DNA from 4 places in the Cohnella herbarum genome. Region 1 is predicted to be linked to each of the others. Evidence: riboswitches for the same ligand, from Rfam matches in the RefSeq annotation. Region 1 holds a riboswitch; each other region holds the start of a gene.
The links. Region 1 has a riboswitch for cyclic di-AMP ahead of HH215_RS27485 (hypothetical protein). Riboswitches for the same ligand answer to the same signal wherever they lie in the genome.

Region 1 (8,147 bases):
CCCGAACCGTTATTGGCCGCGGAAGACGTATATTCGTATAACACTTGAGTGATGCCGTGCGATCCCGGATTCGTAATGGACCCTTGACCCAGGTCCGTCAGGAAGGATATCGCGGTCGGCACGAGAATAATGAAAGGATGCGCCAGAATGGCGATCGCGATCAGCTTCATCTCCCGAGGCTCGATTTTCCGCCCCAGAAACTCCGGTGTCCTTCCCACCATTAATCCGCATAAGAATACGCCCAGCATTGCGTACATTAGCATATTGATCAGTCCGACGCCTTTGCCCCCGAACACGACGTTCAGCATCATTTCTCCTAGCGTTCCGAGACCTCCGAGCGGAGTGAGCGTATCGTGCATGTTGTTGACCGTTCCCGTCGTCGCCGCCGTCGTGACCGCGGAGAAGAGCGAGGACTGCGGAATGCCGAATCGGACTTCCTTGCCTTCCATGCTGCCTTGCGAAGAATCGATCCCCATAGCGCTGATGGCCGGATTTCCGCGAAGCTCCGAGAAATAGATCAGCGAGAGGAATAAGAGGAACAACGTCATCATCGCGCTGAATACGACCCAGCCTTGCTTGCCGTTCTTTGCGAACCGTCCATATACATAAGGAAGAGATGCTGGCAGAACCCACATGGACAAGATCTCGACGATGTTCGTCAGAGGATTCGGATTCTCGAACGGATGCGCCGAGTTCACTCCGAAGAATCCGCCGCCATTCGTGCCCAGATGCTTAATGGATTCCAATGCCGCTACCGGACCGATGGCAATGTTCTGCACTGCGCCTTCAAGCGTAGTCACGGTTAACGTCGGATCTAGCGTTAGCGGTACTTGCAGGGAGACAAGCAGCAATGTGACCACGACGGCCGCCGGAAGGAAAATACGGGTATGCGCTTTGACGAAATCTTCGAAAAAGTTCCCTAGCGTTTCTCCCTTGGTCGTAATCCCTCTAATAAACGCCATGGCAACCGAAAAACCGGTAGCGGCCGAGGTGAACATCATCATCGTGATAACGGCCATCTGCGAGAAATAGGACAAGCCGGATTCGCCGCTGTAATGCTGTAAGTTCGTATTCGTAATAAAACTGACGATGGTGTTAAAAGAAAGCGTCTGTTCCATGTTATCTATGCCGCTCGGATTAAACGGCAAGTACTTCTGCAGCCGCAAGATTAAGTATCCGACGGCCACGAGCACGATGTTGGTCAATAGAAAGCTTAAAGCGTACTTTTTCCATGTCATCCCGCTCCGGTTCTTAAGTCCGATCAGCAGGTAAATAAATCTTTCGAACGGTCCGAAAATGCGGTCTTGCCGGTTCGGTTCATTGGAGAATACGTGATAGACGTACGATCCGACCGGTTTCACGAGCAAGACAAGAACCGCGATCACGATAACGATTTGCAGAATGCCCATATAGCCTTTCCTCCTCTATCTTTATGACAACCGAGCGTCTCGTTCAAGACCGGCTATCGGTTGCACATGCAACGAACGGATTAGAACTTCTCTGGATTCACTAAGGCGTAAATTAAATATAGAAAGATGAATACGGTGAAGATCGATACGATGATCATTTTCGCTCGCCTCCCGCATCGTTGACGACCCGGTCGCACCAAGCCATAAAGCCGTAAAATATCGCGAACGTTGCCGCCAGCAGCAAAACCATATAAAGATCTAGCATGAAGCAGCCTCCTCAAAGGTTAATAGAACTAAACGTCTTACGATTTCAAATCGTCCGTAATAAGAAATCCGTAGTCTTGCGCGCCGCTGTGAATGACGTAATCGACGCCTAAGCTTTTGTATACGTTTCGGGGATTCTGGCTGCCCGTAATGACGTAAATCGGTTTGGATGTCCAACTCCGGCAAATCTGGACGTACCTGCAGCATAAATTCAAACTTTTCTCGAAAAGATATACTTTACCGACTCCGACCTCGGGGATTAACCAAGAATCTTCTTTGGTCGTATTTACCACAATAATGTGTTCAGCCCCGAGGCCTCTTATACGTTCGTATTCGGCCGTGTTATTAACGATCGCCGCATACGGGATATTTTTCTGCTTCAATAACTTCATGAATCGTTCGCCAGCAACATTAGGGGCCGATACGAGCACGACGTCCCGGTTAACCATTCCGTTCATCTCCTGTTCTCAGTCGAAAAAAGGCAACAAAAAAGAAGCCCAGTGAAGAGGAACTCTTCTCGTGGCTTCTTGGGCGCGGCTATAGAAGCCGTCTCCAATCACGATCATCGTTGCCTCTCTCGGTACGCTTACGAGGTTAGCTGTCGGATTCGGGCGTGAGAGTCGCCCTACCTTCCGGCCCGGAGCTGGAGCTCCTTGCCTTCCGGATTCACCCCATGAATTCCTCGTTCCGGAATCCGTTTGGTTCCCCCGCTTCCCGGTCTACTACCGGAAACTCAGCGATCAATAAACATAACAAAAACCGCAAGGAATAATCCCCTGCGGCCTATTCGGTCACAAGTTCATCATCCTCTCTCCACTGCGCGCGTCCATGAAACGACGATCGGTTGCACGCATCAACGCTTACGAGGTTAGCTGTCGGATTCGGGCGGTGAGAGTCGCCCTACCCGAAGCGGCCGCATCCTAGGTGCGGTCGCTTCGGGATTCACCCCGGACGGCGACGTTCGGCTCTCACACCGAATGAACGCCATCGATTGGTTCCCCCGTTTTCCCATTTCGGAAAACTCAGCGATTACGAATGGAACAATATCAAAATCATGAATCGAATATTACTCCTGCCCCCAACCTTTGTAAAGCAATCCCAATTCCGCCTGTAGAGCAAATTACGTCAACGTGGTAAATCGTACCGCTTACAATTGACGCGATCTCCAGAATACTCTTTTTATCTCTCTATTTCTCGGTTTTTAACAAAAGTCAGCATATATCCCGATCACCGTCCCGATCGCTTTTCAACCCGAAAACCGTGAATGAAAGCTAGAGCGAGCTTAAGCCTCCCAAATGCACGAAAGAAGTGGTTTTATCGGATTAAATATCCGTAATTTGCACGAAATCGCCATTAGGTGGACAGATTTGGAATTGCCTCTATATTTACAAAGCATCCCGACTGGAGTTATATTCGGATTTGTCTAACGCTGAATTCCTTAACGGGAAGCGGGGGAACCATCGCGGCCGCGGCCGCTGGGGTGAATCCGGAAGGATAATGATATCCGAAGGTAGGGCGACTCTCGCGCCCGAATCCGACAGCTAACCTCGCAAGCGTAATTTGAGAGAATTCAAGGAGTGCTTAGGATGGCGGAAGAAATCAGAATTACGAGCTTTCAATTGTATCTGTTCGAAGATCCCCGCGATTTACCCGATGGCGCATGCGCCAAAAACGACGCGAACTGCCGGTACGGTTTGCTCAGAATCTCCTGCTGTGGCCGGGTCGGATGGAGCGAATGCGTGCTGTCCGAGAACAAAAAGTATTTCGACTTAGCCCAATGGGCCGCTTTCCTGCAATATTTCCATAAGCCTACTTTAACGGAAGCCTATGAAACGGTAGATCATCTCCATGATAGATGGGGGGATACGAAATCGGAGCTGGTCCGATCGGCGCTGAACGATCTGAATTCCCAGTTTCAGAACGACAATAGCGGATCTCATCAACGCCGAGGGCCTTCCGCGTATCGCTACTCCATGGATCCCGCTTCATTAATGGAGCATTGTCGGGCTCATTATGAAATCGTGTAATTATAGTTTGGGCACGCTATGATTCGCCTCGCCGCGATCCCCCGGATCGCGGCTTTGACATGACATAAACGTTTGTTAACTAAGCCGCGGTGGAATCCTTTTCGAGCAAATGTTATGATACGAGAGGATATAGAGGACAAGGGGGATTTGAAATTGAAATCCGCAAAAATTCGATTTACCGTCTCGCTGCTTACGATCATTGCGTTATTGGCTATCGTAACGGGATGCGGCGGCAAGGAAAAAAATCAAACCGATGCATCGGCCACAGGTAACGGCGCGGCATCCACACAGGAGGCTTCCCCAATGAGCGAAGTAGACACATCCGGCGACAACCCGATCGTCACCATTGAAATGGACAGCGGCAAAATCATCAAAGTCGAGCTTTACCCTAAAGTAGCGCCGAATACGGTAAACAACTTTGTCTCCCTCGTGAACAAAGGCTTCTACGACGGCACGATCTTCCATCGGATCATCCCCGGCTTCATGATTCAGGGCGGCGACCCTGACGGTACGGGAATGGGCGGACCCGACTACTCGATCGCCGGAGAATTCACGCAAAACGGCTTCGAGAACAAGCTGAAACATACGGCCGGCGTTCTCTCCATGGCGCGCGCGCAAAATCCGGACAGCGCCGGATCGCAGTTCTTCTTGATGGTCGCGGACTCTCCGCATCTAGACGGAGCCTATGCCGCTTTCGGCAAAGTTACCGAGGGTATGGATGTCGTGAACGAGATCGTAGCGCTGCCTAGAAACTCCAACGATCGCCCGAACACGCCTCCGGTCATGAAGAAAGTGACCGTGGATACCCGCGGCGCCGCCGTTCCGGAACCGGAAATCATTAAGTAAATGCAAGAATAGAGCTTGAAGCTCTTTCTACCTAACAAGGATCACTCCTCGGTAAACCTTACCCTAAGAGTGATCCTTGTTTTATTTATGCAAATACCCGTGAACCCCAATTAGCAACTCCGCCGCTTCGGCGCGGGTTAGCAACACTTCCGGGTTAACCGGTTGCTACTTGCAAATGATTATTTGAGTTTGTTTAATTCTTCAATCGTAAGACCGGTGAGCTTCATTATTGTCTCGATGTCCAATCCGATCGCGAACATGTTTCTTGCGATCTCTTGTTTCCCTTCAATCCTTCCATCTCGCTTACCTTGCTGAATACCCTTTTGCTCGCCGATTTCAATTCCTTCTCTGATTCCCGCTCTTCTCGCGGCTGACATCGCGCTATTGTATTCGATGAACGCTTCTTCTCGAGCTTCATACAAACGAAGCGTTTCCTCATCGCAACTTAGCCGTTGCAGGCGTTCCTCAGCTGTTTTAATCGTGGAATCCATAGTAACCAACTCCTCTAATTGTTGTTCTGTGATCTTCTCGTCCAGAAACAATAACCATCGGTGTAACGGATTATTCAGATCATGCTGCATCAAGCGAAATTAATCGAGCCAACGAATAGCTTGCTAAGGTAGAAGAGCGTTCTCTTATCCATAGCATGGTCAACAATCATCATTATCCCCCTCAGTATAACATTTCAGATAGCTGTAACAAAACATGAAAAAGCCGCTACGTCTTCCCCGATTAAGGGAAAACTAGCGGCGTGTGCTTCACGTCCGTATAGATTTCTACTTTAAAATAGCACAGATTGTCTATCTACAACAGTGGAAACCAACTTAAAGGTCGGCCATCAACAACGTTATCGAATTATTTGAGCTCCCCGTACGTAATCTCGAACTCCGGCATCCCCGCCGCATACGGCGTATACTCGTACTGCCCGAAATAGATAACGACGCCGTTATGTTTCAGGAAAAAGTCTCTGTCCGGTTCGATCGTCTCGAAAGGGCTAATCAATCCAAGCCCGCGCGCTTTGATCTGACTCTTGATTTTATCGTTGATGATCGACACGTACTTGGCATTGCCCTCCGTAACGTCCTTCAGCTTCAACAACTCGCCCGTCGTCAGATCGAACGTATAGGGCACGCGGGCGGTCGAACCATGAGCGCCTCCCGTGTAGATATAATAGTCTACATACAAGCTGAGTTTCCCTTGCTCGTTATACGTGATCGTGTAGGTTCCGTCAAAGGAAACATCCGGAAGGGAATCATCCCCGTCTCCCAGCGCTTCATTCAGCGAATCCCGGGCAGCGGCGGCATTCGTTTCCGCTTCGGATTTCAACAAGTCATTGATTTTCTTCTGAACGTCCGCGTTCGCGTAGCCCGAGATTTGCGGGTAATGGATGATCAGCGATTTCTTGTCGCCGACTTCCTTAAGGGCTGCCGTCGAGATCTTGAGGTCGTTCTCCTTGATCGCTTCTACCCCGATCAACTTCGTTGCCGTATCGAAAGACACCCCGTATCCCATCCGCTCTAACAAGAAACGAAAAGGAACATAGGTCGTGTTGTTCTGCACGATCGCCGGCAAACCGTAATTTTGTTGCTCGTTCAGCATCGCGCTCCCATCTTTCAGGTTAAGCACGAGTTCCCTATCGCGGCCGGTCACCGTTACCGTTTGCTTCGCCTTGTTCCAGTCCGTCGTCAACCCGACGTGTTTGTTTAAGCTGCGTATGGCAATATAGGTCGTATTGTCCGTGTTTAACGCGGACAAGCTTGTCTTAACTCCTTCGACAGCGATCGCTTGATCGATGATTTTATAATTGCTATTCGAAGCCGCGCTCGCATGTTGCGTAACCGGTCCGGCTAGTGGAGCCGCCGCCAGCATTGCCGCGACCGTAAGCGCGATGAATCCTCGTTTTCCCTGTTGCTCCGATATCTTCTTCATATTCATCTTCCTTTCTCGATGCGATTTAGGTTGAATCCTAACCCCTTGCACACTATAGACGATAGAGATGCGATAATAGTTCTAGAGATAATCAATGAAAGAAAGGAACGATTCCTTTATAATAAATCTAGCTCCCAGCGAATAGATTAGGCGGTGCATGAAGGTGTCTGACAATGATAAGCAAAGAGCCGGAAGAAACCGGACGATCACGCTGAACGATTCCGAGAAAATAAAGTACGGCGCTCGACTGACCCGGTTGACCGCGAAGGCGGCACCGGAAGAAATCATTAACCGCACGATCCACCAAAACCTATTCGAAGCGCTCGACTATTTGCCGGATGCGTTCGTCGACCTCCTGTTCGTCGATCCTCCTTACAACTTAACCAAATCCTTTAACGGGAAAACCTTTAACCAAATGAATCAACGACAATATACGGAATGGCTTGACGAGTGGTTCTCGCGTATCGTCCGGATCTTGAAACCCCATGCTACGGTCTATATTTGCGGCGATTGGCGTTCAAGCCACTCGATTTTCGAAGTCGCATCCAAGTATTTGAACGTCATCAACCGCATTACCTGGGAACGGGAAAAAGGCCGGGGCGCGTTATCCAACTGGAAAAATGCCTCGGAGGACATTTGGCACTGCACGAAATCAAGCGACTATAAGTTCTACGTAGAGCGCGTGAAGGTCAAGAGAAAGGTAATCGCCCCCTATCGCACGGAAGAAGGCGCGCCGAAAGATTGGGAGGACGATTCCGACGGCAAATTCCGACTCACGCATCCGTCCAATCTGTGGACGGATTTGACGGTCCCCTTCTGGTCGATGCCGGAGAATACCGACCATCCGACGCAGAAGCCGGAGAAGCTGCTCGCGAAGATTATTCTGGCAAGCTCGGACGAGAACGACGTCGTATTCGATCCTTTCAGCGGAGCGGGAACGACCTCGGTCGTCGCGAAGAAGTTAAACAGGCGATACGTGGGCATCGAGATCGACGAAACTTACTGCTGCCTTACCGAGAAGAGGCTGGAAACGGCCGAGCAAGACCCTTCGATCCAAGGTTATTCGGAAGGGGTGTTCTGGGAACGGAATACGCTGCGAGAGCAAGGCAAGTCGGCCAAGCCGGACAGGCAGGTTGACACTCGTAACTGACCATGCTATGTTGAACGCAACTAGGCATTTCGCATGATAGGGCGGATGACTACCTTATTTATAATTACACGTACAAGGAGTGCATGCCACGATGATACAAGTAAAAGAATTTTTAGATACCGACATGTCTCTTGCGGAGAAAAGGGTAAATGAATTTCTTGCGGAACTCGCCGACGATCAAGTCATTAATATTTGTTACGGATCGATCAACAAAGTGACGCCGACTAAATTAAGCGAGCAAAGAAGCGCGATATTGGTCGTCTATAGGAAATAGCCCCTTTGGCATACATAAGTTCAAACAAAAACGGGATGGATCGGGTTAACCCCTCTCCACCCCGTTTTTGTTTGAACTTATCATAGCTTTTAATCCGTCCAGTTGAACCTCGAAAGCAGCCAGGAAAGTCGGCGTCAATCTTCCCATCAACTGATCGACCGATTCTTCGGAGAACGTATAGGTCGATACGATTCCATGCAAAGTAAAGAAATAGATCCGGCTGCACATCAACAACCGTTCGTCCTCCC
Region 2 (8,147 bases), 530 kb from region 1:
TAGAATAATCGACATAAACGGTGTACGACGCATTGCTGAAATCGGGATAGAGATTGTGATCGAATCCGATCACTCCGTACATGGGATGATGAGTTCCATCGGGAATCCGACTGTCTCTCGTGCGCCGAATCGTTCCCCGGGCGTAATCGACGAGATAGTCCGTGCCTTCTTCGTAATCGGTTCGATCCGGATGTTCCGATTTCGATCGGTTACGCACGGCTACCGGTTCTCCGTTAATCGGCGGGTACCTCAGGGTTAAAGCTTCTTCTCCCATGAATACGAATGCTTCCGCAAGCTGTTTGTTCGCCATTGAACGTAATCACTCTCCATGTGTTCGTTACTCCCAAAGCGGCACTCTACACCTACCATTCTAGCACGATTCCGAGGAAAAACACGGTTTTGTTCATGATGATGCGCCAAGCCTCCTCGGCCATCTCGGCCCGAATTCTGTGAGTGATCAGCGGAGTCGTCCGCAACCAACCTTCGCCTATGCCCGCAAGCGTATCGTCCATCCGATGTTCCGTCCAGCCTGACGGGCTATGCAGCGTAATCTCTTGCGCGCGCAGCTCCTGAATATCGACCATGCCCGTCGTACCGAGGAAACCCGCCGATACAAGATGACTGTTCAGCTTCATTGCCGTTTTCAGCTCCCGGAACGTATCCATGGCGCCGACCGTGTCTACGACGACGGCGATGTCCGAACGATCGCCGATCCAATCCGCCAAAGCGTTCCGCTTCAGGTTATAGGAGCGAATCGCCGGCGGTAGCAAATCCAATCTCCCGTCGTGCCTGCCCAATACCGTAACGTCCGCTCCCCTATGTGCAAGAGTCTGCGCGGCCCATTGGCCGACCAGGCCGTCTCCGATGACGACCGCAACGTCTCCCGGCGTTACCGCAGGACGAATGCCGCAGTTGTAGCCGACCTGAGTCAGAACCATCCCGCTGTACGCGATCGGATCGGCTCCTTCGGGAAGCTTCCAGACCTGGCTCTCGTGCGTAACGGAAGGATTGATATGTCCGCCCGTATCGAACATCATGCCGCTTACTTTGCTGACCGAAGCGAATACCCGGTCTCCCGGCGCGAAGTCGGTCACCCTGTCGCCGACGCTTCTAACGATACCGACCTTTTGATATCCGGCCACTTGAGGAAACGGTAACGCATCTCCTGGCCGAGTCACCTGTTCACCGGAGATTCTTTCCCCATATAAGAACGAGGATTCCGTACCGTTGCTGATCCACGAATACTCGAGATCGATCACTACGTCCTCGGGACCCGGCTCCGGAACCTCGACTTGCATATAACGTACTTGTCTCACTCCTGTAAATACGACGGCTTTCGCTTTCATGTCAAACCTCCTCCGCAGCTGCAACGAAATCGGTCGGGGGTAGGCATACACTTTGATTGCCTCTTGCGTATTCAACAGCTGAACCGTCTCATGGTAGCGATATAGAGGGACATGGTGAGTCTGAAGGCATTCCGTATTCAAGCCTTTGTTGACCACGAGGTCGAGAAGGAGCTCCCGATCGCTTTCCTCGAAGCTCCGGTACTTGTAGGACTCGAGCTTAATCCCCTTTGACCAGAGATGGTCCCCGTAACGAACCTCGCCCTTCAGCACGCCAAAGATGACCAAGTGCGAATCGATTCGTTCCAGCAGATTTTGCACGGAAGCGGCCGCCCCGACGCAATCGTAACCAAGGTCGAAGCGCTCGTCTCCCAGATCGTCGGAATGCTTTGCGAGCCCGATACCCAAGCCATTCACGTAGGCAATTCGTTCGCGATTGATGTCCACTGCAACGACTCGCGAAGCGCCCATCAGGCTAGCTGCCTGCATAGCGAGCATTCCTGCCGGTCCGAGTCCGGATACGAGCATCGATTTGCCGGAGAGGTCTCCGAATTGCAACAGGCCGATCAACACGCATTTGAACAATTCAAAGGATACGGCTTGCTTCCATTCCACGGAGTCGGGAAGTTTAATGAGCTCATGCGTTCGATAATTCAAATATTCGGCATATGCGCCGTTGCCGAGCAGGTGTTCCAAAGACGCTACGCGATCGCCGACTTTCAGCGAGGTGACCTTCCCTCCAACCGCGACGACCGTACCTGCCATCTCATGACCCGGCCATCCCGGAAGAAGCGGATAGTCGGGCTGTTTGGATGCGTCGAACATATCTTTGCCGCCCATCATGTTCATGTCCCAACGCGGGCAAGTAGTTACGATTTCGATACGTACGGTGACTTGGTCTTCTTGCGGATCCGTCAACGGAGTTTCTATAATCTCGAATGTATTCTTGCCGATGATCTGCAGGGCTTTTATGAAAATTCGCCTTCTTTCATTTTCGAGTAGTGTGTTTCATTGGTTTAAGTGTACAATAGGGAAGGAGGTAAGTATTTGCACAGTATCGTCCTTATTAATATTTAATTTTTCTTGTTTTATAACGTTATTTTAAAATAAATCATGATATCGTTTGAACGTAATTGACATTATTATCGGGAGGTCGAAGATGGAAATCAGATACTGCGGAGCAGGGACGATATCGCAGTCGGCCGAAGCGCCGGGAGGAGGCATGCATCCATCGTGTTATGAAATTCTTTATATTACCGGAGGAAAGGTCAAGTTCAAGTGGCGAGGAAACGTCTGCGAGGCGGAAGCGCCGGCCGTGTTCATTCTACCCAACTCTACCCCGCATGAGCTGGAGAGCTTGGCAGCCGAAGCCAAATTCCGATTTCTGGAACTCGAGGATCCGGAAGAGTTCCCGTTCTCCAACGAGCAAGTGGATGATTGGAATTTCATGCAAGCCCGCAAGGATATCTATTCTAAAATCGTGCTCGCGTCTTCGGTCATTCAGTCGCTAGACTTCGTCTATCATCTCCAATCGACGGGTCTTGCCGAACAAGACTCGAATCTCGGAGAAGTATGCTTGCTTGAAATTCGGAAGACGTATAAGCTGATCGCCCATATTCTGGGGGCGTCAGGGGGCGGAAACGTCGCGGTCGATCGCAAGATCAAGCACAAATCCCGCGCCGCGGTCGACTTGCTGATCGATTATTTGGATTGGCGGTACAAAGAGAACGTTACGTTGGAGACGCTTGCGGAAATCGTCGCCCTGGATCCCTCTTATCTCGTGAGGCTGTTCAAGAAACATATGAACATGACGCCGTTCGAATATCTCAGGGATCTTCGCCTTAGAGCCGCGGCCAGTTATTTGTCCGGAAGCGATATGCCGATCAGCTCCATCGTTCAGGAGACGGGATTTAACAGCGTTCATCATTTTACGAGGCTGTTCAAGAGTCATTACGGTCAAAGTCCCGCCGAATGGCGCAAGCAGTTGAAATCGCAGGAGCTTATGGCGTGAGGGAGGGGATGCCGATGAGAAGAACATGGATGATTTGGATATAGGTATAAAACAAAGAGGCTGTCTCAACGGTCAATGAAGACCTGCCGAGTCAGCCTCTTACTATAATGCGAATGTTACTGCGCTGCAGCTACCTCTGCGACTTGCTCGGTAGCCACTTTCTCGTACGTTCCATCGCTCATGACGCGACGGGCGCCGAGATAACGCTTGGCGTAGTAAGATTCATCCAAGGATGTAATCGTAACGCCTTTGGATGCCGCATGGGCAAATTTGTTGTTGCCAACGTAAATCCCGACATGAGAGACGCCGCTGCCGCTCGTATTGAAGAATACGAGATCGCCTGCGCGAAGTTCATCGTCGGCAATTTTGGTTGCCTTTTCCCAGCTGAACATATCCCGCGAAGAACGGGGCAAATCGATGCCGAGTTCGTTGAAGACGTACCCCGTAAAGCCGGAGCAGTCGAATCCGCTCGTTGTCGTTCCGCCGTACTTGTAGTCAGTTCCGATGAGCGGTGCAACCGATTTGTCTAGCTTGGAGTCTGCGAATGCGCTGCCTACCTGGAAAGCTAGGAGTACTGCTAAGGAAAACATGAACATAGACACTTTGCGCAAAACCGGTGACTCCTTCCAATGCCTACGAGGTTAGCTGGAGGGTTCGGTAGAAGGTTCCCCTATGGCTCGTATGAAGCAAAGCCAATTCACCCGTGTTGATGGTTCCCCCGTTCCCCGTTGTGCGGGAACTCGGCAATTTTTGATTACTTAGACTTATATATTCGGGTTTCGTGACGAATTTCCTGCATCTGCTAAATGAGAATTCCTTAATCTGGAGTGAAAAACTCGGGATTGATCTCCTCCTTTAGTCTCAATTTATCCCGCCGATAATAACGCCAAACCCCGGCCGCGGCCTCGAAAGGCGCAACCGGGGAATGTCCCGTGTCATCTATTGTCGAAGGGGACAAGAGGGGCTTACGACTTCGTATTGCACCATACTTGATACTGCGAAGCGGAAGTCCACAGCTTAAGCAAGGCGCGAACGAAGTGGAAAGCTTGGTGCAGCGCTACGGCGAGAAAGCCTGACCAGAGGAAGGATACGGCCCATGCCGTCGCGGACACTGCCAATCCGATGCCGAGCAAGATGAAGGTAATTCCCAGAAGAGGGAACGCCCGGCGAAGCGCCAAACTCAGGCCCTTAAAGATTCCTTCCCGCGAAACCGCCCCGAACTGCATGAATTGAAACAGCAGATGAACAATAAATCCGAACGCCAGCCACGCGGCGGCATAGGGTAGCATTTCCTGAAGCCAAGCGGATAAGGAGGGCTCCGAGAGAAACCGATCTTCGGCTAACGGCAGCAGCCATGCGGCGGGTAGCAGAATGAGCCCGTTCTCTATCCAGTAGAGCAGCGTTACCGGCTTCCAAGTCCTTCGCATTCCGGACAATACGCGGGTTCCTTCTCCTTCCAGGGCGTGGTGGAAGGAGTAATAAACGCCGGCGTTGAGCAGGGGCGTGAGAACCATCCGCATGAGCAGCAGCCCGCCTAACATCCAGAGAACCTCGTTCACGAGATCGGTCTTGAGCAGGCGGAATTGAGCTTCGATGAGGAACAGATGGGTCGCGTCGGAGTTTGGATGATCCGCGGGGTAACGGGCTAACACCGGCGTTACGACCGAATCGACGAACCGGTAAAGGAAAAATCCCCACAACAAGCGATAGAGAAATAGGAGAACCAATACATACTTATGCCGAACGGTCATGTCCCATCCCATTTTTAATAATCGACGCATCCCTTAGTCACCTCACCACACCATTGTTCCGAACAGTCCTTCGATGATTTGAGTTATGCCGGTCGCTATTCGCGAGCGTTCCTGTTGGGGGACTTCGGCCTTGAGATAGTTGTTATATCTGCGGTTATCGAGAACGACGTTCATGCTAGGATCGATGGCCGCGTAAGTTAACGGCGTAGCGGAAAAGAGCTGTAACTGGACGTGGGTCTGCACGCCGTCCCATTTTTTGCGAATGGATTGCCCGTCTTGGAACTTGAGCCAGATCGAGACCGGCTGCGGGCTGCCGCCGTATCGCTTCAGAAGCACGAGGCTTTCGTAACCTTCGCTAGTCTTGCGCGTGTTGATGTTATCGATCGCGTAATCGGTCATCTCTCCATGCTGGACGTAGGCTTGGAAGAAGTCGGTCCACTTCGTCTTCGTTACGGATTCCACGACCTTCTGGAAGTCCGAGGAAGAAGGGTGCTTGAATTTGTAATTCTGAAAATAAGTCCGCAAAATCTTGCTCATCGTTTTGTCGCCGACTTGACGCTCCAAGGAAGAAAGTACGAGCTTGCCGCGCAAGTAGACGTTCTCGGCGTACCTATCCGAGGAACTATAGCGCCAAGAGGACTGATGAAGCGGCTCCGGATGGGTCATATAGCTGGCTTCGATCGGCAGATTGGGAACGACGCCATAGATGCTGGCCATCAATTTATCTTCGGTATACGAAGTAAAGCCTTCGTCGAGCCAAGCTTCTTCGAATTCATTGGAGGCAACCAGCCCGTACCAGTACTGATGGGCGATCTCGTGGACTAGCGTGCGCTCCAGATCGTATCCGGGATTGTCGTCCCGCGCGGCCGCGGCGGTAACGAGCGTCGGATACTCCATGCCTCCGGCTCCATTGCCGTCCTTCGGAGGAACGACGATGGATAACGTGGAGTATGGATATTCTCCATACCATTGTCCAAGCTTGGCTAGGGCGGATTTCGCCGCATGCATGTAACGATCCTTCAAGTCCTTGTGGAGCGGGTCAAGGAATAGCTTGATCCGCACGCCGGGAACCCCGGGGGAAGAGAAGGAGTCTTCCACGTACTCGAATACGGGAGAGGCGGACCAAGCGAAGTCATGGACGTCGTCGGCGTAAAATTGGAAGCTTTTGCGTCCGCCGGATAGGACGGGCGCCTTCGTTTGGAAACCCGTCGCCGCAATCTTATAGGTTTCGGGAACATCGATGCGGACGCTGTAGATACCGAAGTCCGAGTAGAATTCCGAATTGCCGTGGTATTGATGCAAATTCCAGCCTTCGGTCGTTCGCCCCCGCATGCCGACCGTCTCGTACACGGCGACTTTCGGGAACCATTGTCCCGCCATGACGAAATCGCCGGCTTTGCCCATTCTCGCGAATACATCCGGAAGCTTAACGGTGAAGTTCATTCGCAACGTGATGCTGGATCCGGGATTAAGCGGCTCCGGCAGTCGGAAGGAAACCAACGTCCGGTCGCTCTTGTTGCCATCGTCCGGCTGAACGTAATGGAGGCGGGGGAGAAGCGTTTCTCCTTGCTCCGTCGTCAAAGCAGTAAGCGCCATGCTTCCATAGCTTCCTTCTTTCATTTTGTCGCCGCGCAGTTGCCCCTTGGATTCTTTGATGAAGGTGCTGCCGGGTGAAAATGCGTTCGGATAGAGATGTAAATAGAAGTCCGACACGGGTTTGCGGCCGGGATTTTTCCAGGTCACGATTTGTTCGCCGGACAGACTTCCGTTCTGGTCATCGAGAGAAACGGAGATGTGATACTCCGTTATTCGATCGCTGAGGACAACGGCTTTCGGTTGTTGGGGAGCGTCGGGTCCCGGATCGGCCTTAGGCTGCGCCGAAGAAGGCGTAGCCGTTACCGGGAGCTCGGACGACGAGGAAGCGGGCAAAGCATATTGGTCTACCCAAGCGTCGGCAAACCCGAATCGAACAGACATAATAAGTACAGCAGCGGCAGCGACGAAAAGTAACATTCGCAGCGAACGGCGCTTAGGCATACGGATAACCCTCCCGTTGACAAGCATCTACGAGATATATATGTGGGTTGTCCGCGGATTATATCTTCGTATCGCAAGGAAAGTGGGATAAGCCGTAAGAATATTGCTGAAGCGTCAGACGCCGTTTCGCGTCGGGTACGGGAAAGAGGCGGCGCGGGATTTATCCGCTCCGCCTCTTTCGTTATCCGTTCGCGATCGAAATCATGCGATCGTTACGCAAGCAATGGGGTCGCTTCGCCATTGAAGATAAGCGTTAACCGGTGAAGCGCGCGGGTACAGCCGACGTACAGCAGCTTGGCATCTTGCGGCGTCAGCGCGTATTGGCTGTCATTGGCGTTGGCGATGAGCACGGCATCGAACTCGAGGCCTTTGGCCAAATAGACGGGGACGATCGTCACGCCGCCGCGATATTGGGTTTGCCCTTCGCTGATCAGATTCGCTTCGATTCCGGCTTTCGTCATCGCTTCATGCAAGCTCGAGCATTCCTCGTCCGTTCGTCCGATGATCGCGATCGTCTGCATGCCGCGATCTCGATTATCCCGAATGAAAGTATCGATAAAAGGAATTTTATCGCCCGCGGCGTTCAGCCGTACGACGTCGACGGGATCCCCGCTTCGGAATACGGGTACGGCAGGCGGCAGCCCGGTGTCCGTATGAGGGAGAATCCGATTGGCGAACTCGATAATTTCCAGCGTGGAACGGTAGCTCTGCTTTAATACATGATAGGAAGGATACTCTTCCGCGAATACCGCGGATATCTCTTCCCAACGTTGGACGCCGCGGTAAGCATGAATGCCTTGCGCTAAATCTCCGAGAATCGTGAAGGAGGGTTCGTTCATGAACGTGTTCAAGAGCGCGATCTGGAACGGCGAAACGTCCTGCGCCTCATCCACGACGACGTGGTCGAAAACAAGTTTCTCCGCGCCGTTGAGCACGTAATGAATCCACGCGAGGGCGGTCAAATCTTCGGGTTGGACGAAGCCTTTTTTCAGATAGCTTCGCGTT
Region 3 (8,147 bases), 3.7 Mb from region 1:
GATAAGTACGTATTACATCTATGGCGCAACGGAGAAACTTCCCGTATATAAGCTGCAAACGATAGAGGGCGACGAGAACGTAATAGCGGACGTAAATCTGTACGGATGGTACGGGGGAGTACTGCATTCCGAATCCATGGACCTCTCATTGGAAGGGACTAATTACAACGTGGATATGTCCCTCTACGAGAAACACGTAAAGAATGCTCGGTCGTGGACGAGCTCCCAGAAAGGTTACAAGGAGTTAAAGAAAGAACACCGAAATTTCATGAGAGGAAAGAGCGCGATGGATCAATTCTATAAAGACAAAGAGTGGTTGATCTACGTCAAGGCTACGCTGGACTATAATTACGATCATATCGATGATAAGGAAGAAGCGATTCTAAAGATTGATCTTCTGAACGAGAAAACGGGAAAGGTGAACCGTTATCAGACTACGATCAAAGATTCGAGCATCTATACCTGGATGACGATCGAGGATGTGCAGCGGATTGACGATCAAATTCATATCCTCACTACGCAGAGGGCGATGAATATTGGTGAAGAAGATCGGAACTCAACCGCTGAACTCCACGTGTACGTCGTAGACATGAATTCTGGTGATCTTATCAAAAATGAAACCTTGAAACATGGCATTACGGCAACGGACAAGGAGGATATTATCCTATCTTCTGTTTCGAATGAGATTCGTTCCGAACCCGGAGAGGTTGTCGTGCTGAGAATCCGCAAGGAAAAAGCAGAAGATCATCTTGAGGGAAACGTTTACAGCATGGAGTCCCAATCCGATCATCTCTTCGCCTATTCCTATCGAACAGGTAAGCTTACGATGCTGACTGAGTATTTTCTGAAAGGAAATACAGCGCTCCTACCCGATTATACTCTGAACGGTAATATTCTATCGTCATTAGTTTACGATACGAACGCGATCACGATAGCGCGATATGATATTGTAGCCAATAAAAAATTACCGGGACTTCACGAGCTCACAGCGCAACAGCTTGGCGTAAACGAGATCGCATCGGTTACGATCGGGAATGGTCACGTGTATGCGTTGCTGCGCAAGGGCGAACACACGGAACTTGCGGTATTGGAAGCAACGAGCGGAAAAGTCCTGTATCGCGGCCAGCCAACCTATAAGGGGCCGAGCTCTAAGGCGGATGAGCAAATGAAAAACCTTCATCTGATGGGTATCGGGTTTAAATATCAATAAAAAAAAGCTTCCTCGATGCGGATCGAGGAAGCTTTTTCTAACGATCTTGTTGCGGACGAATGCGGTAGACGCATTTGTTGTCGCCCTTGGCCAAACAATCGGAACGGCTAACTTTGGCTTCGAGCAAGGATTCGAACAGGTTAAGTTCGCACGTACACGCATGGTTATACTTATTTGCCACTCTGGATATCGGACAATTATATTCGGTTAGAATATAATCGCTATCGCCGGTTTTCTCCCACGTTGCCATATAGCCGTTTTCATTCTGGATTTCGGAAAGCGCGGCAACTCTATTCTCCAAATCCTTGTTAACCATCTTACTCTCGTAACGTTGCATCAGAGTCGCCTTGCGCAGATCGAACAGATGGTTGACCATCGTTTCTCCTGCCTCGACCTCAAGCTCGGTAAGAAGGTCGAGCGCTACGGAATGATAGTTTTTCGGAAAATAATCATCGGCTTGATCCGTTAATCGATATACCGCGGCAGGACGCCCCATCGGGATTCGAACCGTCGTCGATTCTATTAAGTTATCCCGTTCTAGAATCGAGATGTGCCTCCTGACGGCCATCCCCGTAATTCCTAGCTGGTCCGTCAAGTCCTTGGTCGTCAATTGTCCGGCGGTCTTCAGCATTTGCATGATTCTGTTCCGGGTAGACAAGTCCAAATCGTCTTTCATCTCGTAACCTCCAGATCTACCGCGAATGATTACAGGACGGACCCCGAAGTAGCCAGATCATGGGTTTCGCATTCCTCGGAACAATACCCCCGACTATTGCTTTCGCATTCATCGCAAACCAAATGCTGAAGATGGCAAGTATCGTCCTTGCAGTTAATATAACGATCGGTTTTCTCGCCGCAATGATGGCATTGGCCGACAAGCGTATGCTCGTCGGTTTGGTTAATCCGCACGGAGACGCGTTCATCGAACACGTAACAATTGCCGTCGAAGCCTCGACCTTGAACTTCCGGATCTTGACCGTACGTGACGATTCCGCCATCCAGTTGGAACACGTCGTCGAAACCTTCGTTCTTAAGCACGGCGGTTAACATTTCGCAACGAATGCCGCCGGTACAGTAAGTGAGTATCCGTTTATTTTTATGCTCGGCGAGGTTATTGCGGATCCATTCCGGAAATTCGCGGAACGTCTCGAGATCCGGTTTGATCGCGTTGCGAAAATGGCCGAGATCGTATTCGTAGTTGCTTCTTCCGTCCAAGATGAGCACGTCGTCCCGATCGAGATGGTCATGCCATTGTTGCGGGGTCAATCTTCCGCCGCCGTCGGTATGCGGATTGAGCTTCTTGTCGTAACGGAGCGTAACAAGCTCCTTCTTGTGCCGGACGAACAGCTTCTTGAAGGCATGGCCGGCCGATTCGTCGATCTTAAAGAGAAGATCGGAGAAGAGCGGATGTGCATGCATCGCTTCCATGTAGCGATCCGTCTGTTCGATCGTACCGGAGAGCGTGCCGTTAATGCCTTCTTCGGCAATGAGAATACGGCCTCTGATCCCAAGATCTTTGCAAAACTGAAGGTGCTCCGCCGTAAAGGCTTCAGGATCGGAAATAGGCACGTATTTGTAGTAGAGCAGGATGCGATAATCTGTCGTCATAATCGAACACCTTTCATCTTTTCATCATTTGTATCGGAATAAAGAATAGCGGAAGAGAGAGGACTGATCTCTTCCGCCAAGCGTTAAGACGTTTCGTCGCGGTAAATCATACTGTGATTATGTTATTTTAGCTTCTCGACGTTACTTAGTCAACATGGATGTTTATTAAGTGGTTGACAATCCGCCAAAGTAAGCTTAGGATTATAGTACGCTTAGTTTTCGACCTATAGGTCGAAAAGCGGGGGAACCAGTTATTAGGGGCGAATCATTCTTCGGAATGAAGGGTACCATCTTACCCGAGTCCGTCAGCTAACCTCGTCAGCAGGAGATGGGTCTGTTTTATTATTTTTTCACTTCGGACCCTCCGTTTTAGGGTCCTTTCTGTTTATTTAAGGCCCTAATTATCGGAGACTCCTCTCGATAAGCTATGGGTCTTTTTGTCGTCGTGATCGCGATTCAAGAGAATCATCTACTTAGGAGGTGCGATGTATGATTCACGAGGATGCAGTGAAAGCCACTTATGCGACTCTCATGGAACAGTCTCGGCTGATCGTCGAGCGTAAGACTCCCGGTCCGGAACGTAGTCCGATGGAAGAACTTCACGCGGTGTTGCACATGACCGTCGAGAATACGGGAAGTCGCAACCGCGACGAAGCGACGGATCTTTCCTTGACGCAGCAGGGCATTATCCGATTCGTTTCCGTCGTCTCGCAGATCGTTACGGGTTGGGGCGGCAAGCTGATCGAAGCCAACCACCATTCCTATACCGCGATTTTCCCGATATCCGATCCGGATGCCGGCAGTCACAGCTGTATTTGCGGGTTTCAGATCCTAAATGCCGTCGCGAATGTCATCAATCCTTCATTGAAGAAGGAAGGTATTGACATGAACTTTGAATGCGGCATCGGGATTAGCATGGGGGAGGTATACGGTTTTCAAACCGGCCTGAAACTACCCGCGAATAGTTTGTATTACGGGGAAGCGATGGTCAGCGCTATTGAATATGCCAGTATGACGACCGGCGTAGTCATCGTTGATAAGGTTGTCAAAGAACGATTCGAGCGGGAAGCTTCCCCCTTCAAAGTTCAATTCAAGCCTTATCGTTATCATGAATGGGTAGGATATCAGTTTATCGTCGGATAATCTCTCGTCGTAACTGCTCTAAGCTCTAATTGCTACGATATATAGACTAAAAATAAGACTTCTCCTATCCGCAATAGGAGGAGTCTTATTTTATTTTCTTTTTGGATGAAAATCCATATTCAGGGAACAATCTCGGTATATCCTTTCCATTACAGGAAGCGAGGACGATCCCCAATTGGCTAAAGATCAATCGCAGAAGCCCCAGGACGAATCGAGAAGAAGGTTTCTTAAATATTCGGGTACGGCAATCGGAGGCGTTGTCGTAGGCGGAGTCATTGGCGGAATTATCGGTTCTAGCCTAAAGAAGACGGACAAGGAAGAGAAACCCGCGAATCCGGAAACTCCGGCCCCTTCGTCTGACCGAGACTATAACCAAGCTTTAATGTTCTTTACGCAGGATCAGTTTCTGATCACGGAAGCGGCGTCCGAACGGATTTATCCGATGGACGAACTCGGTCCGGGCGCGAAGGAGCTTGGAGTCGCTTTCTTCATTGATCATCAGATGGCCAGCGCATACGGAATCAACAGCAGGGATTACATGTCGCCGCCTTTCTATCCTTCCGAAGTTTCGCAAGGTTACCAACTCAGCTTCAAGCGCAAAGAGTTGCTGGCGCTCGGGCTCGATGCGCTGAATGAATACAGCACCGACACGTATAACAAGCCTTTTACGAAGATCGCTCCGGAAGAGCAGGACGCCGTGTTAACGGCTTTCGAGAAAAACGAAGTCAAACTCAAAGGCGTGCCTGCGGCCGCGTTCTTTAATTTACTGCACAATCTTACGATCGAAGGCGTGTATTCGGACCCTCTGTACGGCGGAAACAAAAATATGGCCGGCTGGAAAATGCGGAACTACCCCGGCAATCAGATGAGCTATTACGACGTGATCGAAAAAGAAGAGTTCATCAAGATGGAACCGCTCAGCTTGCACGATCATCTTGAGTTAGGTTAAGGAGGAGGTGGCATGGCGAATAAACTTCCGAAAGTGAATGTCGTCATCGTTGGGATGGGCTGGGTAGGCGGCATCATTGCCGCCGAGTTGACGAAGGCAGGTCACAACGTAGTCGGGTTAGAACGCGGCAAAAGCCGAGGAACCCAAGACTATTACCACGTCCATGATGAACTGAGATATGCGACGAGGTACGAGTTGATGCAAGACTTGTCCAAGGAAACCATTACTTTCCGCAATACGGAGAAAATACGGGCGCTTCCGATGCGCACGTACGGATCGTTCTTAATGGGGGATGGTCTCGGCGGGGCCGGCGTCCATTGGAACGGACAATATTACCGTTTTCTACCGTATGATTTCGAAATCTATACCAAGACGGTGGAGCGCTACGGAAAGAGTAAAATTCCCGAAGGAATGACTCTACGGGATTGGGGAATCACGTACGGCGAGCTTGAGCCGTATTTCGTTAAATACGAGCAGATGGCGGGCATCTCCGGGGACAAGGAACTTCCGGAACATGTCTCGCAGATGTCAAAGCCGTTCCCGACGGGTCCGATGAAACAGACGCCGGGCATGAAGCTATTCACGGAATCCGCCAAGAAGCTCGGTTACCACCCTTACAACATTCCTTCCGCGAACCTATCCGAAGCATACACAAATCCGGACGGCATCGAGCGGGCGGCATGCCAATATTGCGGGTACTGCGAGCGCTTCGGCTGCGAATACGGATCGAAGGCCGATCCTGTCGTGACCGTGCTGCCGGTCGCTCTACAGACGGGCAAGTTCGAGCTGCGCACCTTCTCTAACGTCACGGAAATTATTCACGACGGCAAGAAAGCGACCGGGATCAAGTACGTTAACGTACCGACCGGAGAAGAGTACATGCAACCGGCCGACGTTGTTATTTTAGCAGGATACGTGTTCACGAACGTACGCTTGCTGCTGGTGTCCAAGCTGGGACAACCTTATGACCCGAAGTCGGATACCGGATCCGTCGGACGAAATTACGCCTATCAAGTTAACGGAGCGAGCACCGCCGCCTTCTATGAGGATCGGGAGTTTAATATGGCGATGGGGGCAGGCGCGCTTGGAAGCTGCATAGATGACTTTAACGGCGACAACTTCGATCATAGTTCTTTGAACTTCCTGCACGGCGCGAATATTCGGTTTACTCAAGCCGGGTTAAGACCGATTCAGTATCAACCGACTCCCGCGGGCACGCCGAAATGGGGAAAGTCGTTCAAGCAAGCTACGCTGCACAATGCGAACCGCGTGTTATCTATAGCAGGACAAGGAGCATGCATGCCATACCGCCACCATTACTTGGATCTCGATCCGGAGTATAAGGACGCGCTCGGAATACCGCTAATACGCATGACCTTCGATTTCGAACAGCAAGACATCGAGCTCGTGAAGTTTATCGCGCGGAAAACGAAGGAAATCGCGGATGGAATGGGCGCGACGACTACGCAAATGAATGATGTGATCAAGCAGTACAATATCGTTCCCTATCAGTCGACGCACAACACGGGAGGAACGATAATGGGCAGCGACCCGAAGACGTCCGTCGTGAACAATTATTTGCAGATGTGGGATGCGGACAACGTGTTCATCTGCGGAGCTTCCAACTTCCCGCATAACGGGGGCTATAATCCAACGGGAGTCGTCGGAGCGTTAGCCTACCGCACAGCCGAAGGCGTTGGGAAGTATCTACAGAAAGGCGGCTCTCTCGTATGAGCGGGGGGCAGAGATCGGAAGCGCTCGATCGCGATCTGGTCATCCATTTAACGGAGCTTCGCAAGCGTCTCATCTATGTTTCCGTTTATTTTATCGCGGCGTTAAGCTTCGGTCTGTACTTATCTCCGAAGCTTCTAACTTTCGTAAAAGAAAATATGGGGGCCGTGCAAGTCGAGTGGAGCGTGTTCGCGTTATCCGACGGACTGCTCGTGTACATGAAATGCGCATTGCTGGTCGGAGTCGTGTTGACGTTGCCGGTGTTACTGTACCATCTCTGGGCATTCGCCCGACCCGGGATGACCGATTCCGAAGCGAAAAGCACGCTGCTCTACGTACCGTTGTCGTTCTTGCTGTTCATCTTCGGGGTGGGTTTCGGTTATACCGTCGCGCTACCGATGATGATCCGGTTCATGATTAAACTGAATCAGAGCATCGGCGCCATGGAGGTATACGGAATTCAGCATTACGTGTCGTTTTTGACGAGTTTTCTGTTGCCGATGGGAATCGCCTTCGAAATGCCGCTCGTGATGATGTTCCTTACGCGGATCGGAATGCTGACGCCGGACAAGCTGAAGAAAGTACGCAAATTCGCTTATGTCGGACTAGCGATACTAGGGTCGCTGATCTCACCGCCGGATTTCGTCTCGCATCTATCGGTGACGGTTCCTCTCATTGTACTCTTCGAGATCAGCGCGTTCATCTCCACGCGTTATCATCGAAGAAGAACGCTCGTGGCCGTTCGTCCGACCTAACGTAAGGGAACAGGATTCATACAAGGAGAAGGGAGGTGATCCGCAATGTTCAACAACATAGGGATTTCGGGGCTGGTCATCATTTTGGTTATCGCGCTGATCGTGTTCGGTCCGGCCAAGCTGCCGCAGTTAGGCCGGGCTTTCGGCGATACTTTGCGCGAATTCCGCAATTCGACCAAAGGCATCGTGGACGAGGAGCCGGAGGATCGGGTAACGGTAGTCGAAGTGGAGAAGCAGTCTTAAGCTGAAGATTGGATCAAATTCGAATAAGCTAGTTAGCTGCGATAATTGTGAAATGCACCCAATGAATAGACATTAGATTAACCTTCGGGGGATCTAATGATATTCTTGGGTGTATTTTTTTGCGGGATTCGATTAACCGGTAACCTAACCTTTGCCCAGAGACTATTCTGAACGATTTTCCCTGCTCATAGATTAGAAGGACAAGCGAAAGCTTGAACGAATCCGACGGGCGGGAAGAGGGATCGAATTGCAGACGTTAAGGCTGTATATCACGGGGATGACCTGCGCGGCGTGTTCATCGAGAATCGAAAGAGCCGTAGGACGGATGGATGGAGTCCATACGATTTCGGTGAATTTGGCGACCGCCCAAGCTTCGGTTCAAATCGATCAAGGCACGGTCGGAGAAGCGGATGTTTACCGGAAAATCGAACAATTGGGTTACGGAATCGAGCATGCGCAAAGGCCGAAAGACGCGAACGATTCCGAAGTGCGCCATTACCGCATCCGG
Region 4 (8,147 bases), 1.1 Mb from region 1:
TCCCAGAAATAGAATAGAACAAGAAGCAAGGCTCCAAGACCGATTGAACCATACACGATCGGCGTTCCCCATCCTTCGGAATTTCCCCGTTCCAAGCCGAATATAATCCCGAATAGACCGGCGGTCAACAGCAACACGCCTAACGGGTCGAGTGGTTTGCGGACTCCTTTGGACTCCTCAAGCCATTTCAACCCAAGCACGAAAGCGATAATCCCGACAGGAACGTTCACGTAGAAAATGACTTGCCACGGAGCGCCCTCCATAATTAATCCTCCGACGAGCGGTCCGATGCTCAGGCCAAGCCCGGAGATTCCCGACCATAATCCGATGGCCGCGGCTCGTTTCTCGGGAGGAAAAGCCTTGTTGACCAGGGTCAAGCTTAGCGGAACGATCGCGGCCCCTCCGACGCCTTGCAGGGCTCTGGAAAGAATCAATCCGATCGAACTGTCGCTGAGACCCGAGAGCAGGGAGCCGAGGGTAAAGATGACTACGCCGCCCAAGAACACTTTTTTTCTGCCGATCGAATCTCCAAGCACGCTAAACGGGATAAGCAGCACGGCGAAGGCGAGCGTGTAGGCGTTCATGAACCATTCCAGATCTGAAAGCGTAGCGCCAAGGTCCTTCTGAATCGAGGGAAGCGCGACTCCAAGTACCAAATTATCGAGCATTGCCATGAATAAGGCGATGCAGGTGACGAATAATAGTCGTACGCGGGCGGGGGTGAACATGGTTTATCTCTCCTCTATATAACTTTATTTATCAATAAATAAATTAAAGCCAACACTCAACCACGATTACTCGTGGTCGCACCAGGGGGATAGCTTCGGCATCTCAAGTACCTCCGATAGCGTAATGATTAAACCGGCGGAAATAAAAGAGCTGGCTTCGTGACCGGGATTCGGAACTTGAGCTTTCTCGAACCGTGCTGAGATATTGTCGTAGATCAAGGAGTATTTTTCCTTGGCGAAACTTCTGATCGACGGCTCTGGAGTCGTGAAGCATTGCATCAGCAGCAACATCTCGTTTCTGTGGGTTTCCAGCAAGAGGTGGAACGCTTGACCCATCTGATCGCTTAGGTGCTCAGGCGGCGCTTGCACGACCGAGAAGGCGTTCACCATTCTTTCGTAAGCCCGTTCCAATACGGCGAGGTAGAGCTGCTCCTTCGATTTGAAGAAATGAAATACGTAAGGCTGCGTTACGCCAACGTCTTCGGCTACGTGAGCCGTCGTTGTTTTGTAGTAGCCCTGAGAGGCGAATAAGGCTGCCGCGCTGTTCATGATCTGATCTTTCCGGCTTGCTGCGACTTCCTCTTTAGGACTCATCTTAGTTTCTTCTCCTTTCATTATGGACTCGCAGGTCTTCAAGTACCGCTGAATTCCGGTTCTCTGCAACCGACGACGGATGTGTTGTGTTGTTTGCGTGATTTGATTTATTAATCAATAAATAACATACGGAAAAGGGTGAAGTCAATGGTTTTCAACCAAATTATTGCAGATAAGTCAGGCGAAAATGGTTATTCGAAAAAAACGAAAAAAACCATTTTCAAATGCTTGACTTCATTTGCGAACCATGATAAATTATTACTTGTCGCTTTTGAAAAACAATTTTCCCTGATAGCTCAGTTGGTAGAGCACTCGACTGTTAATCGAGTTGTCACAGGTTCGAGTCCTGTTCGGGGAGCCATGGGGAGATACCCAAGTGGCTATAAGGGGCTCCTCTGCTAAGGGAGTAGACGTGTCATGCGTGCGAGGGTTCGAATCCCTCTCTCCCCGCCACCCATGTTCATTCAATAAGACGACTTGAAAGAGTCCACGGCTTAATGCCGGAGGGCTCTTTTTGATTTTAATCGCCAACCGCCAACCGCCAACCGCCAACCGCCAACCGCCAACCGCCAACCGCCAACCGCCAACCGCCAACCGCCAACCGCCAACCGCCAACCGCCAACCGCCAACCGCCAACCGCCAACCGCCAACCGCCAACCGCCAACCGCCAACCGCCAACCGCCAACCGCCAACCGCCAACCGCCAACCAACATCACCCTTTATCCGTCATCAATAACGGAATTCTCTTCCACTATGACACTCTCTTTCTAGCGCGATGTATTGTTTAACGGAACGAATTTCCGTTATTCTCTCAGGAGGTACAACAATATAATGCATTTTCGAATAATAACGGAAAAGCCTTCCGCTAACACATGAAAAAACGGACCCTACAATGCATATAACGGATCGGAATTCCGCTATCGATACACAAACACAACAACTTCGACTTCTAATGACAAAGGAGAAATATTGCGACAGTTTGAGAGGTGTTAAGACGACATCGCTGAGCTGGGAGCTGCGCACGGCGCGAAGCGGCGATAAATGTTCGACTAGGTTGTAAGAGAGAGTGGGGACACGGATTTGCGATTAAGGCGATACGAAGGTGTTATTTGATAGGTACATGAGAGTACGGAGGGAATAGGGTGATGCAGTAACGTTATTCCGGCAGAAGAGTGTAAAATTCGATGACTGGGCTAACAATAAGGTGATGCCAGGGTGTTATGCGCTGTGTGACGCGAGGATAAGGCAGCCATAAGATGATGGCTTAACGTTATTTCTGCAAGCCTTCGACACTGTTCATTTTCAATATCGCATCGAATTATGGGTGACCGAATCCACACCGATTGTGCCCAATATCTGAAGAATAACTCGTCTCAAAACTTGTCCGAAAAAAATGCCGAAAAAATGCTTGCACTCGCCATCCGATTCGGATATAATCATATTTGTCGTCTGAAACGGGTAACGCGAAATTACGAAATCGCAGACCGGAAATGGCCCCTTGGTCAAGCGGTTAAGACACCTCCCTTTCACGGAGGTAACAGGGGTTCGAATCCCCTAGGGGTCACCATGCGAGCCATTAGCTCAGTTGGTAGAGCACCTGACTTTTAATCAGGGTGTCGAAGGTTCGAGTCCTTCATGGCTCACCATTTATTTGCTCCGTAAGGCGTAAGCCGAATCGGGCGACAATTCAATAGTATGCGGTCGTGGCGGAATGGCAGACGCACCAGCTTGAGGGGCTGGCGGGAGCAATCTCGTGGAGGTTCGAGTCCTCTCGACCGCACCATACTTAATAAGTTCGAATCCCTGGTTGCCCGGGGATTTTTTTATTGTTCTTTTTCGGTATCGGAAAATAACGAGGGGTTCTTGCTTGGGCGGATATTAGATATTGCTACCAACTTCCTCTCCATACGTATTGTAGAGAAAAACGACGAGAGGTGGACGGGTGAGTGATGGCGAAAAGTAAAATAAAGACGACTATTCTAGCATTGCTTCTTCTGCTTCTCCTTGCGGCATGCGGCAATGCGGCCCCGACGGTGGAAGAAGCGCGAAGCGAATTGGAAACGGCGCTCGGCGAAATGAGAGATTGGGCAGGCCGGCAAGTGGACTCTTTGGACGGAGTGAACGAACGCGTCGCGGCATCAACCAAAGATATCGTTTCCTTATTCGGAGAATTGGACTATAAGCTGTCGTTCCGCGAAAATGGCATCGGGTTCACCAATTCGAACGGAGTCGAGGGAGTCGTCGGGATTCAAGGCAACCGGCTTGTGCTCGATGTAACGTACCCGGGCGGCAATGCAGAAGCCGTACACGCGGTTAACCGAGTCTTGACCGTGTTCTCCGGTAATAGCTGGGCAGAGGATCGGCTAACGGCGATTACGAACGGGAACGAGCCTCAAACGGTTCAACTGGATAACGGTTGGATCGAGACGGATGGGGAACTCGTCTATGTACACTTGGAAAACGCCATATTCTAAATAAGCGCACGCAACGATCTTTTCTCGGGATTGCACCGGGGAAGGATCGTTTTTTGCTTCAATAGGTTAGGTTTTTAGGAGTAGATGGAAAAGGAAGAATCGTCCTCATTGTCGAAAAGAAAGGTAGAAGTAAGAGTCAACCTAGAGGGGCGGCGCGGGGTTATGACGAAGAAACTGCATTACCTCGATCCTTCCGAGACGCTGGAGGACTTGCAGGAGTTTTATTTTCCGCCGTACATTACTTTAGCCCACATGTTCCACGCGCCGGAGGAGTGGTCGCTGAAACCGAGGGTCTTAAAGCAATATCAGCTTCAATACGTGGTGGAAGGTTATGCGGAGTACGTCATTGGCGGAATCCGGTATCATACGTCCAAGGGGGATTTGCTGTTCCAAGGCCCGGGAGAGGCGCATTACGTGAATACCGTTCCGGGGAAGCCGTATGTGTGCGTTTCGATTGTTTTTCATTTCGGGAGCGCGGAATTTCCGTTGCAGGATCTACTCGCGTTCGGCAGATCGGAAGCGGAGACTCCCCACGACATGGGGAATTATTCGGATCACTCGCTGGAAAATCGCCTATCGGAGCTCGTTCATTATTATCGTCAGCCGGGAACGTTGGCTAAGGTGAGATGTCAGCAGCTGCTCATGGGAATATTGCTCGCTTTATCCGAGGCGCGCCGCTCCAACGAGGCTGCTTCGGCGGTCAAAGAGTCTTCAGGAAGCGCCAAGCTCGTGCTCATCCGCAACTACATCGACAGTCGCCTGAGAAGCGGTTTCCGACATGAAGAATTAGAGCGACTGACCGGTTGGAGCCGTAATTACGTTATTACTCAGTTTAAGCAAGCCTTCGGCATGTCGCCGCTTCAATATTTGGTATGGATACGGCTGGAGAAGGCGAAGGGTCTGGCTCTCCAATCGGGGATGTCGTTTAGCGAGATCGCATCGGAAGTGGGGTATTCGGATATTCACGCGTTCGGGAAAATGTTCAAGCGGAAGACGGGGATGAACTTGAGCCAATTCGTCGCGACTTTGTATCGGGACACGCCTGACAGATAAGCGATCCGGTCCTCTATTCGTCCTCGCATTTACGGTGTAATTGGATCCGTAACGTATGAGAGGATTCTAATCTTTGGGAAGCAGGATTTACCGCATTTTTTTTGAATTTATATTACATAATGTAATTTAATATCTATTTATGCCGAATTCTCGATTGGAGAAACGGGAGAACCAAGTTGGGTGAATTAATCCTGCTGTCAAGGGATTATAGGGAACCTTCAACCGAACCCTTAAGCTAACCTCGTAGGCACCGAAGGAGAGTAGCAACATTGAAGAAGTTTGTCTTATCGTTGTTTAGCTTCGTCTTGGTTATTGCTTTTAGCGGGGGAAGCGTTTTCGCATCGCAGAACGATTTGAACAAAGCAATAGATGAAGTCGTAGGAACTCCTTACAAATGGGGGGGAACGACGACTAGCGGATTCGATTGCTCGGGATTTATTTTGTACATTTTTAATCAATATGAGACGAAGCTGCCTAGAACGTCTAGTTCCCAATCCAAAATCGGAGAGAAAGTCGAGAAAGACGATCTTCGTCTTGGGGACCTCGTATTTTTCAACACGAGCGGCAAAGGGGTTTCTCATGCGGGAATATATGTAGGCGACGGACAATTCGCCCACTCGTCGAGCAGCAAAGGCGTGCGGATTAGTAAGTTGTCGGATAAATACTACGCTAAGAGATATGTAACGGCTAGAAGAGTCGTCTCCGGCGAGAACTACGCGGATATGATCAATGAGGGTCACGAGAGCGAAGATGATTCTCAAGTGTTGGAAGAGTAGGCTGCGCGAGCGAAGTGATAAAACAATAATCACCCAACCACCCAATCCCCAGCAGAAGGGGATTGGGTGGTTTTTTTGGTTTTTAAATTATTGGCGACAACTCGAGAAAAAGATAGTTCTATCGCGATGTATTTCGTAACATCACCTAATTGGATTGAGAAAGGGAAATATTTACGCTGATATAGCAAGCTACCTTAAAAGGGGAAGGAGAAGAACGAGGAAGGAAAGCAAGCGAAAACCAAATTCGAGGAGGAAGGATTATGAGAAAAAAGCCTTTCGTTCAATTGCTTGCCTTAGCATTGCTATTCGTTGCAATCTTCCCGGCCGGCGGAGCAACGGTATCGGCGGATGAACCGCTGAACGTCTTCGTATTACCCATTCAAGGACAGACGGAGGTTTCCATTGAGAACGTACAGACCAAGTACCCTGATGTCGCATGGAGCACTTTGGATCGGCTCTATATTCCAGCCGGTAAATACAGGTATATCACGATCCGGAATTTGCCGCAGCGAAGCGCCAGTGATCCGTTAGTCATCACAAATTACGGAGGGCAGGTCCTCATTAACGAACAGGAGAGGCCGATGAATCAACGCCATGGTTATTCGCTGTGGCTTAGCGGTGGATCGAATTGGGTTCTGACCGGAGAATACGATCCGGTTCAACAGACGGGGCATCCGAGTTACGTTGGACATAAGAACGGAGGATACGGGGACTCGGAGGGCAGATATGGGATCGAAGTGACTCACACGAGGGATAGCGCCCTCAAGGTCGACAGCGCAACCGGCTTCGAGCTCTCGTATGTAGAGGTCGGGCATGCCGGATTTGCCGGACTCTTGATTAAGTCCGATAATCAGCCGCTTGCTAATATGGATGACGTTAAAATCCATGATCTGTACATTCACGATAACGAATCGGAAGGCGCGTATATCGGCAATACGAGCAAGGACTCGAACGCGCAGCACAAGTTTACGAATCTCCAATTCTATAATAACCGGATCGTCCGTTCCGGCACGGAAGGGCTGCAGCTTAGTCATTTAGGCGACGGGGCGGAAATCCATCACAACGTTATCCTGTTCAGCGCCCTCGACTGGAAGGATCCTTTCCAAATCTGGCAGGACGGAGCGTTCCAACTAACGGCCAGGGATGGCGATATCGACATCCATCATAATATCGTGATCGGAAGCGGCGGCGACCTGTTCAACGTGCATTTCCTTGCTAGGACGGCATCGCCCGGAAGCGAAATTCCCGCCCAAGGAGAAGTCTACGTTCACGATAACTACTTCTCTCATAGCAGAAGCTTTTTCTCCTATCTTAATAATCCAACTCCCCAGCAGAATACGACTTCCGGTTTACGGCTCGAGAATAACTTCATTAGCGGAATCCAGTTCCAGGCTAATGAAGTGAAGCTGACGGAGACGGATACGAATAAGTTGATCAACGCTCTCGCGCCGTCAAATCCGATCTCCATCAACGACAACGTGTACGAGGGAACCCGGACATTCATCGGCCCGTTGAACGCAGCTAACGGAGATCTGAACAACTATCACGCTTCAGGCAACGCGAACGCCGACGTCACCGACGTAGAATTCAGGGATCCGACCTTCTCTTCCGACTTCGATTACTCCTTGTTGGAGAGATGGACCTATAAATCTACCGCTTATAATGCCTTATATAATTTAACGCCGCCGAACGAGATCGCGATCACCTATAATGCCGGCGATTACGTCGTTCATGAGGGGAAAATGTATCAAAGTATCCAGACCCATGTCGCAACGGAAGCCAATGCGCCCGGTAACGCCTCGTATTGGACGGCGGTGCCTTGGATGACGGACGACTTGCGGCTGGCTTCGAGTTCGCCCCACCAGGGATTGGGCCTTCTTCCCGACGGCGGTGCTTCCGGAGACGTGATACCGCCTTCGGCCATCTCCGATCTGGCGGTAGCCTCCATCCAGAGCACGTCGCTTCGGCTGTCTTGGACGGTGCCCGGAGACGACGGCAACACGGGCGACGCGAAATATTACGATATACGCTACAGCGAATCTCCGATTACCGGAGAAGGCGACTGGGCAGCCGCTACCCGTTTGGGTTCCGAACCGATACCTACTGCCGCGGGCACCACCCAGACGATGCTGGTCAAGCAGTTGTCCCAGACGACAACGTATTATTTCGCCATGAAAGCCGCGGACGAGAGCGAGAATAAGTCGTCGCTATCGAACGCGGTCTCGGCGACGACGAAGTCGCCTAGCTCGTGGCTGGATCTTACCTCATCCACAGTGACGAACGAATCCGGTTACGGCAACGCGAACCTGTTGGCAGACGAACAATCGCTTGTCGGAGATCCCCGGGGCGGAACCGGGGGAGCGCCGGTTACCTACTGGGATCCGGGCTACCAAGCCGGTCGTACTCCCGCGTTCGCGTATATCGATCTTGGCCAAGTCTACGATATCGATCGAATCTACCTCCGCGATTATCAGAACCAGGGTAATTTTACCGTTTATGCCGGTAGCCCGGGCGGCACGTGG

Region 2: another riboswitch for cyclic di-AMP. It lies ahead of HH215_RS25335 (C40 family peptidase); the one in region 1 lies ahead of HH215_RS27485 (hypothetical protein).
Region 3: another riboswitch for cyclic di-AMP. It lies ahead of HH215_RS07845 (hypothetical protein); the one in region 1 lies ahead of HH215_RS27485 (hypothetical protein).
Region 4: another riboswitch for cyclic di-AMP. It lies ahead of HH215_RS31825 (C40 family peptidase); the one in region 1 lies ahead of HH215_RS27485 (hypothetical protein).

What each region holds. Positions count from the first base shown of each region.
Region 1 covers NZ_CP051680.1:6,464,675-6,472,821, reverse strand. The annotation lists gene kdpA (potassium-transporting ATPase subunit KdpA) at 1-1,409, opposite strand, end outside; gene HH215_RS37110 (potassium-transporting ATPase subunit F) at 1,490-1,567, opposite strand; gene HH215_RS27490 (hypothetical protein) at 1,712-2,122, opposite strand; cyclic di-AMP (ydaO/yuaA leader) riboswitch at 2,241-2,422, opposite strand; cyclic di-AMP (ydaO/yuaA leader) riboswitch at 2,516-2,711, opposite strand; cyclic di-AMP (ydaO/yuaA leader) riboswitch at 3,091-3,245, shown strand; gene HH215_RS27485 (hypothetical protein) at 3,260-3,700, shown strand; gene HH215_RS27480 (peptidylprolyl isomerase) at 3,854-4,546, shown strand; gene HH215_RS27475 (Rpn family recombination-promoting nuclease/putative transposase) at 4,726-5,127, opposite strand; gene HH215_RS27470 (stalk domain-containing protein) at 5,402-6,475, opposite strand; gene HH215_RS27465 (DNA-methyltransferase) at 6,639-7,625, shown strand; gene HH215_RS27460 (sporulation protein Cse60) at 7,717-7,899, shown strand; gene HH215_RS27455 (TetR/AcrR family transcriptional regulator) at 7,945-8,147, opposite strand, start outside.
Region 2 covers NZ_CP051680.1:5,937,445-5,945,591, forward strand. The annotation lists gene HH215_RS25320 (SGNH/GDSL hydrolase family protein) at 1-310, opposite strand, end outside; gene HH215_RS25325 (alcohol dehydrogenase catalytic domain-containing protein) at 363-2,261, opposite strand; gene HH215_RS25330 (helix-turn-helix domain-containing protein) at 2,503-3,354, shown strand; gene HH215_RS25335 (C40 family peptidase) at 3,471-3,965, opposite strand; cyclic di-AMP (ydaO/yuaA leader) riboswitch at 3,970-4,110, opposite strand; gene HH215_RS25340 (hypothetical protein) at 4,320-5,135, opposite strand; gene HH215_RS25345 (M1 family metallopeptidase) at 5,148-7,142, opposite strand; gene HH215_RS25350 (HelD family protein) at 7,355-8,147, opposite strand, start outside.
Region 3 covers NZ_CP051680.1:1,776,826-1,784,972, reverse strand. The annotation lists gene HH215_RS07860 (hypothetical protein) at 1-1,210, shown strand, start outside; gene HH215_RS07855 (helix-turn-helix transcriptional regulator) at 1,248-1,886, opposite strand; gene trhO (oxygen-dependent tRNA uridine(34) hydroxylase TrhO) at 1,916-2,818, opposite strand; cyclic di-AMP (ydaO/yuaA leader) riboswitch at 3,018-3,155, shown strand; gene HH215_RS07845 (hypothetical protein) at 3,308-3,961, shown strand; gene HH215_RS07840 (gluconate 2-dehydrogenase subunit 3 family protein) at 4,137-4,910, shown strand; gene HH215_RS07835 (GMC family oxidoreductase) at 4,923-6,644, shown strand; gene tatC (twin-arginine translocase subunit TatC) at 6,641-7,396, shown strand; gene HH215_RS07825 (twin-arginine translocase TatA/TatE family subunit) at 7,442-7,639, shown strand; gene HH215_RS07820 (heavy metal translocating P-type ATPase) at 7,887-8,147, shown strand, end outside.
Region 4 covers NZ_CP051680.1:7,567,239-7,575,385, forward strand. The annotation lists gene HH215_RS31775 (MFS transporter) at 1-728, opposite strand, end outside; gene HH215_RS31780 (TetR/AcrR family transcriptional regulator) at 795-1,322, opposite strand; tRNA gene HH215_RS31785 (tRNA-Asn) at 1,608-1,683, shown strand; tRNA gene HH215_RS31790 (tRNA-Ser) at 1,685-1,775, shown strand; gene HH215_RS31795 (hypothetical protein) at 1,843-2,028, opposite strand; tRNA gene HH215_RS31800 (tRNA-Glu) at 2,815-2,889, shown strand; tRNA gene HH215_RS31805 (tRNA-Lys) at 2,893-2,968, shown strand; tRNA gene HH215_RS31810 (tRNA-Leu) at 3,020-3,105, shown strand; gene HH215_RS31815 (hypothetical protein) at 3,269-3,796, shown strand; gene HH215_RS31820 (helix-turn-helix domain-containing protein) at 3,959-4,849, shown strand; cyclic di-AMP (ydaO/yuaA leader) riboswitch at 4,980-5,115, shown strand; gene HH215_RS31825 (C40 family peptidase) at 5,119-5,625, shown strand; gene HH215_RS31830 (discoidin domain-containing protein) at 5,886-8,147, shown strand, end outside.